2 regions of the Citrobacter europaeus genome follow, and region 1 is predicted to be linked to the other one. Evidence: predicted binding sites of a transcription regulator. Region 1 holds the regulator's gene; the other holds the start of a gene.

Evidence for each region. The regulator PurR, encoded in region 1, represses purine synthesis genes. The targets are predictions, from matches to a motif close to CANGCAAACGTTTGCNTG.
Region 2: the regulator PurR is predicted to act here: its motif matches at 2,616-2,633, upstream of purH (bifunctional phosphoribosylaminoimidazolecarboxamide formyltransferase/IMP cyclohydrolase).

What each region holds. Positions count from the first base shown of each region.
Region 1 covers NZ_CP148084.1:2,416,773-2,422,133, reverse strand. The annotation lists gene WHR59_RS11405 (MFS transporter) at 1-816, opposite strand, end outside; gene cydH (cytochrome bd-I accessory subunit CydH) at 992-1,081, opposite strand; gene purR (HTH-type transcriptional repressor PurR) at 1,379-2,404, shown strand; gene punR (DNA-binding transcriptional activator PunR) at 2,401-3,333, opposite strand; gene punC (purine nucleoside transporter PunC) at 3,447-4,652, shown strand; gene cfa (cyclopropane fatty acyl phospholipid synthase) at 4,944-5,361, shown strand, end outside.
Region 2 covers NZ_CP148084.1:4,802,731-4,808,091, forward strand. The annotation lists rRNA gene WHR59_RS22480 (23S ribosomal RNA) at 1-342, opposite strand, end outside; rRNA gene WHR59_RS22485 (16S ribosomal RNA) at 578-2,117, opposite strand; gene purH (bifunctional phosphoribosylaminoimidazolecarboxamide formyltransferase/IMP cyclohydrolase) at 2,740-4,329, shown strand; gene purD (phosphoribosylamine--glycine ligase) at 4,345-5,361, shown strand, end outside.

The DNA.
Region 1 (5,361 bases):
AAAACCTTTCAGCGTACCGTTCACTGAACGGTCAGCCAGTTTGCCGCCAAAGTAGTTACCGATCGAGAAGCCAACGCCTATCAGCACCAGCATACCGGTGACAAATGCCGGTGTGGCATGGGTGATAGTATGCAACACCGGTGAGATGTAGGTATAAAGCGTGAACATCGCCCCGGCGCCCAGAACGGTCGTCAGCAGTGCCGACAGCACCTGCGGGCGCATAAGTACCGCCAGTTCACTACGGACATCCGGGCGCTCTCCTGCCCCACCTTTGGGTAATGAGAAGAACAGGCTGACCATCGCGATGACCCCAAGACCCGCCGTTGCCATAAACGACATGCGCCAGCCGATGGTTTCACCAAGCCAGGTTGCCGCCGGAACTCCGCCAATATTGGCAATGGTTAACCCCATAAACATGGTTGCCACGGCGCTGGCCTGCTTATGTTTGGGTACCACGCTTGCAGCAACCACAGAGCCAAGACCAAAAAATGCCCCGTGATTCAGACTGGTCAAAATACGCGATAACATCAGCGTGGTGTAATCCGGTGAGATAGCCGAGAGCACGTTACCCAGCGTAAAAATCGCCATCAGGAATATCAACGCATTACGTCGCGCACGATGAGACAGCAATAATGTCATCAGCGGAGCGCCCACCATTACGCCAACCGCATACGCGCTGATCAACATGCCGGCCGCCGGAATCGAGACATCCACACCTTTGGCTATGACGGGCAATAATCCCATTGGCGAAAATTCGGTGGTACCAATGCCAAACGCGCCGATCGCCAGCGCCAGTAATGGATAATTGAGTTTCATATTGCGACTCCGTAACGTCGAGCCATGGCGCGACATAAAATAAGAGTCAAAAGCATGACATTGATCGCAAAATTAATAAAGTTAACAAAACTGCAAAAGACTTTTGCTTATTCGCAAACAATAGAGGGGAAAAGCCAGCGGAAAGGATGAGGGAGAATTAACTCCCTCGGGGAAATCAATGCAGCGCTGCGGTCAGGCCACTCGCGACGATCAAGCCCAGAACAATAATGGTAGTTACTAACGAAAATTTCAGATCGGTGCTCATCAAGTTTTCTCCTTTTTATTCCCACACAAAAAGTGATATTGCGCATTTTTACACACTTGAAAGCAAAAATCTCTCACGATTTATATTGATAACTGCTTTTAACTCTTCCCCTTTTCGTTAAGATCAGACAAAATTCCACGCTTACTTGATTAGCGTACCGGCCATTGACCCCTTCCTGACGTTCCGTGTCGTTTTCCCGGCGTGCCGCAACCCTTACGTTGCGCTAAGGGTGTGTTAAGGCAAACGTTTACCTGGAGTATTCTCAGGAGCTTAGGATATGGTCTGGAGTGAGATGTAATGGCAACAATTAAAGATGTAGCGAAGCGAGCAAACGTTTCCACTACAACCGTATCACACGTAATTAACAAAACACGCTTTGTCGCGGAAGAAACGCGTAATGCTGTCTGGGCGGCGATCAAAGAGCTGCACTATTCTCCGAGCGCAGTGGCACGCAGCCTGAAGGTGAATCACACCAAGTCTATTGGCTTGTTGGCCACCAGCAGCGAAGCGGCCTATTTCGCTGAAATTATCGAAGCCGTTGAGAAAAACTGTTTCCAGAAAGGCTATACCCTGATTCTGGGTAACGCATGGAACAGTCTCGAAAAACAGCAGGCCTATCTGTCGATGATGGCGCAAAAGCGCGTTGATGGTCTGCTGGTGATGTGTTCCGAGTATCCGGAGCCGCTGCTGACGATGCTCGAAGAGTATCGCCATATTCCGATGGTCGTCATGGACTGGGGCGAAGCAAAAGCCGACTTTACCGATACGGTCATTGATAACGCCTTCGAAGGCGGTTACATGGCAGGTCGGTATCTGGTAGAACGCGGTCATCGTGAGATTGGCGTGATCCCTGGCCCAATGGAACGTAACACCGGAGCCGGGCGTCTGGCAGGTTTTATGAAAGCGATGGAAGAAGCGCTGATTAAAGTGCCTGAAAACTGGATTGTGCAGGGCGATTTTGAACCTGAGTCCGGCTATCGCGCCATGCAGCAAATTTTGTCACAGTCGCATCGTCCGACCGCCGTCTTCTGTGGTGGCGATATTATGGCGATGGGTGCACTGTGCGCCGCTGACGAGATGGGACTGCGCGTACCGCAGGATGTCTCGCTCATCGGGTACGACAACGTGCGCAACGCCCGCTTCTTCACGCCGGCCCTGACGACTATTCACCAGCCGAAAGATTCGCTGGGTGAAACGGCCTTCAACATGTTGTTAGACCGTATCGTGAATAAGCGCGAAGAGTCACAATCTATCGAGGTGCATCCGCGTCTGGTAGAACGCCGCTCGGTTGCCGACGGCCCGTTCCGCGATTACCGCCGCTAAGCCTGTTGCGCGGGGGCCTCATCTGGCTCCCGCAGCCATTCCTTGTTCAACGTTTCACTATCCCCTAAATAATCCAGCAGCCAGCTCAATGCCGGCGACGTATCGTTCTGTTGCCATGTCAGGCAGCATGCGGCATCAGGAAATGGATTCTCCAACTGTAGCGCAACCCATTTGCCGCTATCGATCCACGGTTTGGCAAAATGCGTCGGTACCATGCCGACGCACAACCCTGCAGACAAACAGGTAGCGGAAGATTCCCAGTCTGGCACCACAACGCGCTTTTGGTTATCCAGCAGCCAGGTAATACGCTTTGGCAACGTACGGGAGGTATCTTCACGCACCAGTGACGGCCAGTTGCGCAACGTGTCATCACTCAGCGGCCCGGGCATTGACGCCAACGGATGATGGCTAGCCACCACGCAGCTCCAGCTCAGCATTCCCATGTCACGGAAGGTATAGCGGCCCCCCACCGGAATCGCCTGCGTGGCGCCGATTGCCAGTTCAACGCGCCCATCGGACAGCGCATCCCAGACGCCGTTAAAGACTTCCTGGAAAACCAACAGTTCCACATCGTCAAAATGACGATAGAAATCGACGATCATTTGTCGGGTACGATCTGGGCGGACAATGTTATCGACTGCGATCGCCAGTTGTCCGCGCCAGCCGTTGGCAATTTGCTGGCATTGCTGGCGAGTGATCTGCATTTTTTTGATAACAGAGCGGCCTTCTTTAAGAAACCATGCGCCAGCAGGCGTCAATTCCACATCCCGATGGCGCCGCTCAAAAAGCGGCACCGCCAGCCACTCTTCCAGTTGACGTACGGTGTAGCTTACCGCGGAGGGTACACGGTGCAACTCCTGGGCGGCAGAACTAAAGCTGCCGTTACGCGCAACGGCATCAACCACTTCAAGTGAATATTCCGACCACATATTCTGCCTGCAAAAAATTTGAAATCAGTAAGCAAATATTAGCGTTTCACAGCGAGAATTACACTCACTACACTCAGCGGCATTGTTCTATTGCTAAAAAAAGAGAAATGATGATGCAACCTGGGAAAGGGTTTTTAGTCTGGCTGGCAGGTCTTAGCGTGCTCGGCTTTCTGGCAACGGATATGTATCTGCCCGCCTTTGCCGCAATTCAGTCCGATTTGCAAACACCTGCATCTGCCGTCAGCGCCAGCCTTAGCTTGTTCTTAGCCGGTTTTGCCGTCGCGCAACTTTTGTGGGGGCCACTTTCCGACCACTACGGTCGCAAACCTATTTTGCTGCTGGGTTTATCTATCTTTGCACTGGGCAGTCTGGGCATGCTGTGGGTTGAAAACGCCACCGGCCTGCTGGTGCTGCGCTTTGTCCAGGCCGTTGGTGTTTGCGCTGCATCGGTTATCTGGCAGGCGTTGGTCACCGATTATTATCCTTCACAAAAAGTAAACCGCATCTTTGCCACCATTATGCCGCTGGTCGGATTATCTCCGGCATTAGCACCATTACTAGGCAGTTGGATCCTGGTACATTTTTCCTGGCAGGCCATTTTCGCCACCCTTTTTGCCATTACCCTAATTCTGATGCTTCCCGCACTGCGCTTAAAACCGACGGTTAAAGCACGCGACGACAGCCAGGACAAACCGACGTTCGCCACCTTGCTACGCTCGAAAACTTACCGCGGAAACGTGCTGATTTATGCCGCCTGTTCCGCAAGCTTTTTCGCATGGCTGACGGGTTCCCCGTTCATCCTCAGCGAAATGGGCTACAGTCCAGCGGTGATTGGCCTGAGCTATGTTCCGCAAACTATCGCTTTCTTAATCGGTGGTTACGGCTGCCGCGCTGCGCTGCAAAAATGGCAGGGCCGTCAACTGCTGCCCTGGTTACTCATTCTGTATGCCATCAGCGTTGTGGCCACCTGGGCAACCGGCTTTATTCATCATGTTGCGCTGGCTGAAATCCTGATCCCATTCTGTGTGATGGCGATCGCTAACGGGGCAATCTATCCTATCGTCGTCGCGCAAGCATTACGTCCTTTCCCACAAGCAACAGGACGCGCAGCCGCATTGCAGAACACACTGCAACTGGGTTTATGCTTCCTCGCAAGCCTTGTGGTTTCCTGGTTAATCGCTACCCCACTGCTCACCACCACCAGCGTGATGCTGACAACGGTGCTGCTGGCGGGCGTGGGTTACAAAATGCAATCACAGAAAGCTGACGCCCCGCAAACAGATGATCGTGCGCAAATTGCCCACGGTGAGTCTCACTAAAGATTGTTGCGGGCAATTAATTAGCCCGCTAACAATTATCAGTTGAATCGATAAAAAATCAGGCCTATACTGATTTCCGGTTGTTAAAAATAACGATAATTTCTATGTATTAACGGTGACAAGAACGTTCCCGTTTTTCCACGGATGGCCTTTTCGGCAAGGGTTCCTCCCTTCCTCTGTTCTACGTCGGATTATAGATTCGCGGATTAATTCCGTGAGATTTCTCACAAAGCCCAAAAAAGCGTCTACGCTGTTTTAAGGTTCTGATCACCGACCAGTGATGGAGAAGCTATGAGTTCATCGTGTATAGAAGACGTCAGCGTACCGGATGATGACTGGTACCGCATCACCAATGAATTATTGAGCCGTGCAGGCATTACCATTAATGGCCCGGCACCGGCGGATATTCGCGTAACAAACCCCGATTTTTTCAAACGCGTATTACAGGAAGGATCGTTAGGGTTGGGTGAAAGTTATATGGATGGCTGGTGGGAATGTGACCGGCTGGACATGTTTTTTAGTAAAGTCCTGCGCGCGGGTCTTGAAAACCAACTCCCCCGCCACTTTAAAGATACGCTACGTATCGCCACGGCCCGCCTGTTCAATTTACAGACCAAAAAACGTGCGTGGGTCGTCGGTAAAGAACATTACGATTTAGGCAACGACCTTTTTACCCGCATGCTGGACCCTTATATGCAGTATTCCTGCG
Region 2 (5,361 bases), 2.4 Mb from region 1:
TGTACGGGACTATCACCCTGTACCGTCGGACTTTCCAGACCGTTCCACTAACACACATGCTGATTCAGACTCTGGGCTGCTCCCCGTTCGCTCGCCGCTACTGGGGGAATCTCGGTTGATTTCTTTTCCTCGGGGTACTTAGATGTTTCAGTTCCCCCGGTTCGCTTCATTACGCTATGTATTCACGTAATGATAGTGTGACGGATCACACTGGGTTTCCCCATTCGGAAATCGCCGGTTATAACGGTTCATATCACCTTACCGACGCTTATCGCAGATTAGCACGTCCTTCATCGCCTCTGACTGCCAGGGCATCCACCGTGTACGCTTAGTCGCTTAACCTCACAACCCGAAGATGTTTCTTTCGATTCATCATCGTGCTGCAAAAATTTGAGAGACTCGAACACACCATTTATCTGTTCTTATTACGGAGAACAGACACAGTGTGTCGTTTCAATTTTCAGCTTGATCCAGATTTTTAAAGAGCAAAACTTCTTAATGCACTCGAAAGTACATTTAGAAGTTCATCATTCATCAGACAATCTGTGTGAGCACTACAAAGAACGCTTCTTTAAGGTAAGGAGGTGATCCAACCGCAGGTTCCCCTACGGTTACCTTGTTACGACTTCACCCCAGTCATGAATCACAAAGTGGTAAGCGCCCTCCCGAAGGTTAAGCTACCTACTTCTTTTGCAACCCACTCCCATGGTGTGACGGGCGGTGTGTACAAGGCCCGGGAACGTATTCACCGTGGCATTCTGATCCACGATTACTAGCGATTCCGACTTCATGGAGTCGAGTTGCAGACTCCAATCCGGACTACGACATACTTTATGAGGTCCGCTTGCTCTCGCGAGGTCGCTTCTCTTTGTATATGCCATTGTAGCACGTGTGTAGCCCTACTCGTAAGGGCCATGATGACTTGACGTCATCCCCACCTTCCTCCAGTTTATCACTGGCAGTCTCCTTTGAGTTCCCGGCCTAACCGCTGGCAACAAAGGATAAGGGTTGCGCTCGTTGCGGGACTTAACCCAACATTTCACAACACGAGCTGACGACAGCCATGCAGCACCTGTCTCAGAGTTCCCGAAGGCACCAAAGCATCTCTGCTAAGTTCTCTGGATGTCAAGAGTAGGTAAGGTTCTTCGCGTTGCATCGAATTAAACCACATGCTCCACCGCTTGTGCGGGCCCCCGTCAATTCATTTGAGTTTTAACCTTGCGGCCGTACTCCCCAGGCGGTCGACTTAACGCGTTAGCTCCGGAAGCCACGCCTCAAGGGCACAACCTCCAAGTCGACATCGTTTACGGCGTGGACTACCAGGGTATCTAATCCTGTTTGCTCCCCACGCTTTCGCACCTGAGCGTCAGTCTTTGTCCAGGGGGCCGCCTTCGCCACCGGTATTCCTCCAGATCTCTACGCATTTCACCGCTACACCTGGAATTCTACCCCCCTCTACAAGACTCTAGCCTGCCAGTTTCGGATGCAGTTCCCAGGTTGAGCCCGGGGATTTCACATCCGACTTGACAGACCGCCTGCGTGCGCTTTACGCCCAGTAATTCCGATTAACGCTTGCACCCTCCGTATTACCGCGGCTGCTGGCACGGAGTTAGCCGGTGCTTCTTCTGCGAGTAACGTCAATCACCAAGGTTATTAACCTTAATGCCTTCCTCCTCGCTGAAAGTACTTTACAACCCGAAGGCCTTCTTCATACACGCGGCATGGCTGCATCAGGCTTGCGCCCATTGTGCAATATTCCCCACTGCTGCCTCCCGTAGGAGTCTGGACCGTGTCTCAGTTCCAGTGTGGCTGGTCATCCTCTCAGACCAGCTAGGGATCGTCGCCTAGGTGAGCCGTTACCCCACCTACTAGCTAATCCCATCTGGGCACATCCGATGGCAAGAGGCCCGAAGGTCCCCCTCTTTGGTCTTGCGACGTTATGCGGTATTAGCTACCGTTTCCAGTAGTTATCCCCCTCCATCGGGCAGTTTCCCAGACATTACTCACCCGTCCGCCACTCGTCACCCAAGAGCAAGCTCTCTGTGCTACCGTTCGACTTGCATGTGTTAGGCCTGCCGCCAGCGTTCAATCTGAGCCATGATCAAACTCTTCAATTTAAGTTTGATGCTCGTGAATTAAACTTCGTAATGAATTACGTATGTTCACTCAGAGACTTGGTATTCATTTTTCGTCTTGCGACGTTAAGAATCCGTATCTTCGAGTGCCCACACAGATTGTCTGATAAATTGTTAAAGAGCAGTTGCGACGCGCTTTAGCGCTCTGTCGCGAGGTGGCGTATATTACGCTTTCCTCTTTCAGAGTCAACCCTCATTTTCAGGTTTTTCTCTTCAACCGAACCGGCTGTTTATGTGAAGTGATTCACATCCGCCGTGTCGATGGAGGCGCATTATAGGGAGTTTCCTGCGGCCCGCAACCCTTAAATGACAGAAAAATGACTGAGTGCTGCATTCCACAGCAAAACCCCGCCTTATACCCATTTACACACAGAGTTATCCACAAACCACACGATCGTTTCTGCGATCCTCTCTTTATAACAGCCTCTTTCAACAGAAATAAGAAGGGGTCAAAATCGAAAATTAAAAATTCGCGAGCGTTGCGCAAACGTTTTCGTTACAATGCCCCCGCACAACAAGGATGCCCCGTAAGGGGCGTTAGCTGAGTTTTTAGCCAAGAATTCACCTAACGCTCTCTGTAATAGTCAAATCCAGGGGATTTACCATGCAACAACGTCGTCCAGTCCGCCGCGCTCTGCTCAGTGTTTCTGACAAGGCCGGTATCATCGAATTCGCTCAGGCACTTTCCGCACGCGGTGTGGAGCTGCTGTCAACGGGTGGCACTGCGCGCCTGTTAGCGGAGAAAGGTCTGCCAGTGACCGAAGTTTCCGATTACACCGGCTTCCCGGAAATGATGGATGGACGCGTGAAGACCCTGCATCCGAAAGTCCACGGCGGCATTCTTGGTCGTCGCGGTCAGGACGACGGAATTATGGAACAACACGGTATCGCACCTATCGACATGGTGGTCGTTAACCTGTATCCGTTCGCCGAGACCGTCGCACGCGTTGGCTGCTCGCTGGAAGATGCGGTAGAGAACATCGATATCGGCGGCCCGACTATGGTACGTTCCGCCGCCAAGAACCATAAAGACGTGGCTATCGTTGTGAAGAGCAGCGACTACGACGCGATTATTAAAGAGATGGATGCTCACGAAGGCTCTCTGACCCTCGACACCCGTTTCGATCTCGCGATTAAAGCCTTCGAACACACCGCCGCCTACGACAGCATGATTGCCAACTACTTCGGCAGCATGGTTCCGGCTTATCACGGTGAGAGCAAAGAGGCCGCTGGCCGTTTCCCGCGTACGCTGAACCTGAACTTCATTAAGAAGCAGGATATGCGCTACGGTGAGAACAGCCACCAGCAGGCTGCCTTCTATATAGAAGAGAATGTGAAAGAAGCGTCCGTTGCCACCGCACAGCAGGTACAGGGCAAAGCGCTTTCCTACAACAATATCGCTGATACCGACGCAGCGCTGGAGTGCGTGAAAGAGTTCAACGAGCCAGCCTGCGTGATCGTCAAGCACGCTAACCCGTGCGGCGTGGCGGTAAGCACTTCTATTCTCGACGCTTACGACCGCGCCTATAAAACCGACCCGACCTCCGCATTCGGCGGCATCATCGCCTTTAACCGCGAGCTGGATGCCGAAACCGCGCAGGCCATCATCTCCCGCCAGTTCGTGGAAGTGATCATCGCCCCATCGGCTACCGAAGAAGCGCTGAAGATCACCGCCGCGAAACAGAACGTTCGCGTTCTGACCTGCGGCCAGTGGGCACAACGTGTGCCGGGTCTGGACTTCAAACGCGTTAACGGCGGTCTGCTGGTTCAGGACAGGGATCTGGGTATGGTGAGCGAAGGCGAACTGCGCGTAGTGTCCAAACGTCAGCCGACCGAACAAGAGCTGCGCGATGCGCTGTTCTGCTGGAAGGTCGCCAAGTTCGTGAAATCCAACGCCATTGTTTACGCCAAAGAGAACATGACTATCGGCATAGGCGCAGGCCAGATGAGCCGCGTGTACTCGGCGAAAATCGCGGGCATTAAAGCGGCAGACGAAGGTCTGGAAGTGAAAGGCTCTGCGATGGCTTCCGACGCGTTCTTCCCGTTCCGCGATGGTATTGATGCCGCCGCCGCCGTTGGCGTGAGCTGCGTTATCCAGCCTGGTGGTTCTATCCGTGATGATGAAGTCATTGCCGCTGCCGATGAACACGGTATCGCGATGATCTTTACCGACATGCGCCACTTCCGCCATTAATCCACGGAGCAGACGATGAAAGTATTAGTGATTGGCAACGGCGGGCGCGAGCACGCGCTGGCCTGGAAAGCGGCGCAGTCGCCGCTGGTCGATACCGTTTTTGTTGCACCGGGTAACGCAGGCACCGCACTGGAACCCGCGCTGCAAAACGTGGCAATCGCGGTAACCGATATTCCGGCACTGCTGAGCTTTGCCCAGAACGAGAAGATCGATCTGACCATCGTTGGTCCGGAAGCGCCGCTGGTGATTGGCGTGGTCGATGCCTTCCGCGCCGCAGGCCTGAAAATTTTCGGCCCAACCGAAGGTGCTGCACAACTGGAAGGCTCCAAAGCCTTCACCAAAGACTTCCTCGCGCGTCATAACATCCCGACCGCGGAATATCAGAATTTCACCGAGATTGAGCCTGCGCTGGCCTATCTGCGTGAGAAAGGCGCGCCGATCGTCATCAAAGCTGACGGTCTGGCTGCCGGTAAAGGCGTTATCGTGGCGATGACGCTGATCGAGGCCGAAGCCGCCGTTCACGACATGCTGGCGGGTAACGCTTTTGGCGATGCAGGACATCGTATCGTTATCGAAGAGTTCCTCGACGGCGAAGAGGCGAGTTTTATCGTGATGGTCGACGGCGAGCACGTGCTGCCGATGGCCACCAGCCAGGACCACAAGCGCGTAGGTAACGGCGATACCGGCCCGAACACTGGCGGCATGGGCGCATACTCACCGGCCCCGGTGGTGACCGATGAAGTCCACCAGCGCACCATGGAACGCATCATTTGGCCAACCGTGAAAGGCATGGCGGCGGAAGGTAACACCTATACCGGTTTCCTGTACGCGGGTCTGATGATCGACAAGCAAGGCAACCCGAAGGTTATCGAGTTCAACTGCCGCTTCGGCGATCCGGAAACCCAGCCGATCATGCTGCGCATGAAGTCGGACCTGGTGGATCTTTGCCTGGCCGCCTGCGACGGCAAGCTGGATGAGAAAACCTCTGAGTGGGATGAACGCGCCTCGCTGGGTGTGGTCATTGCCGCCGGA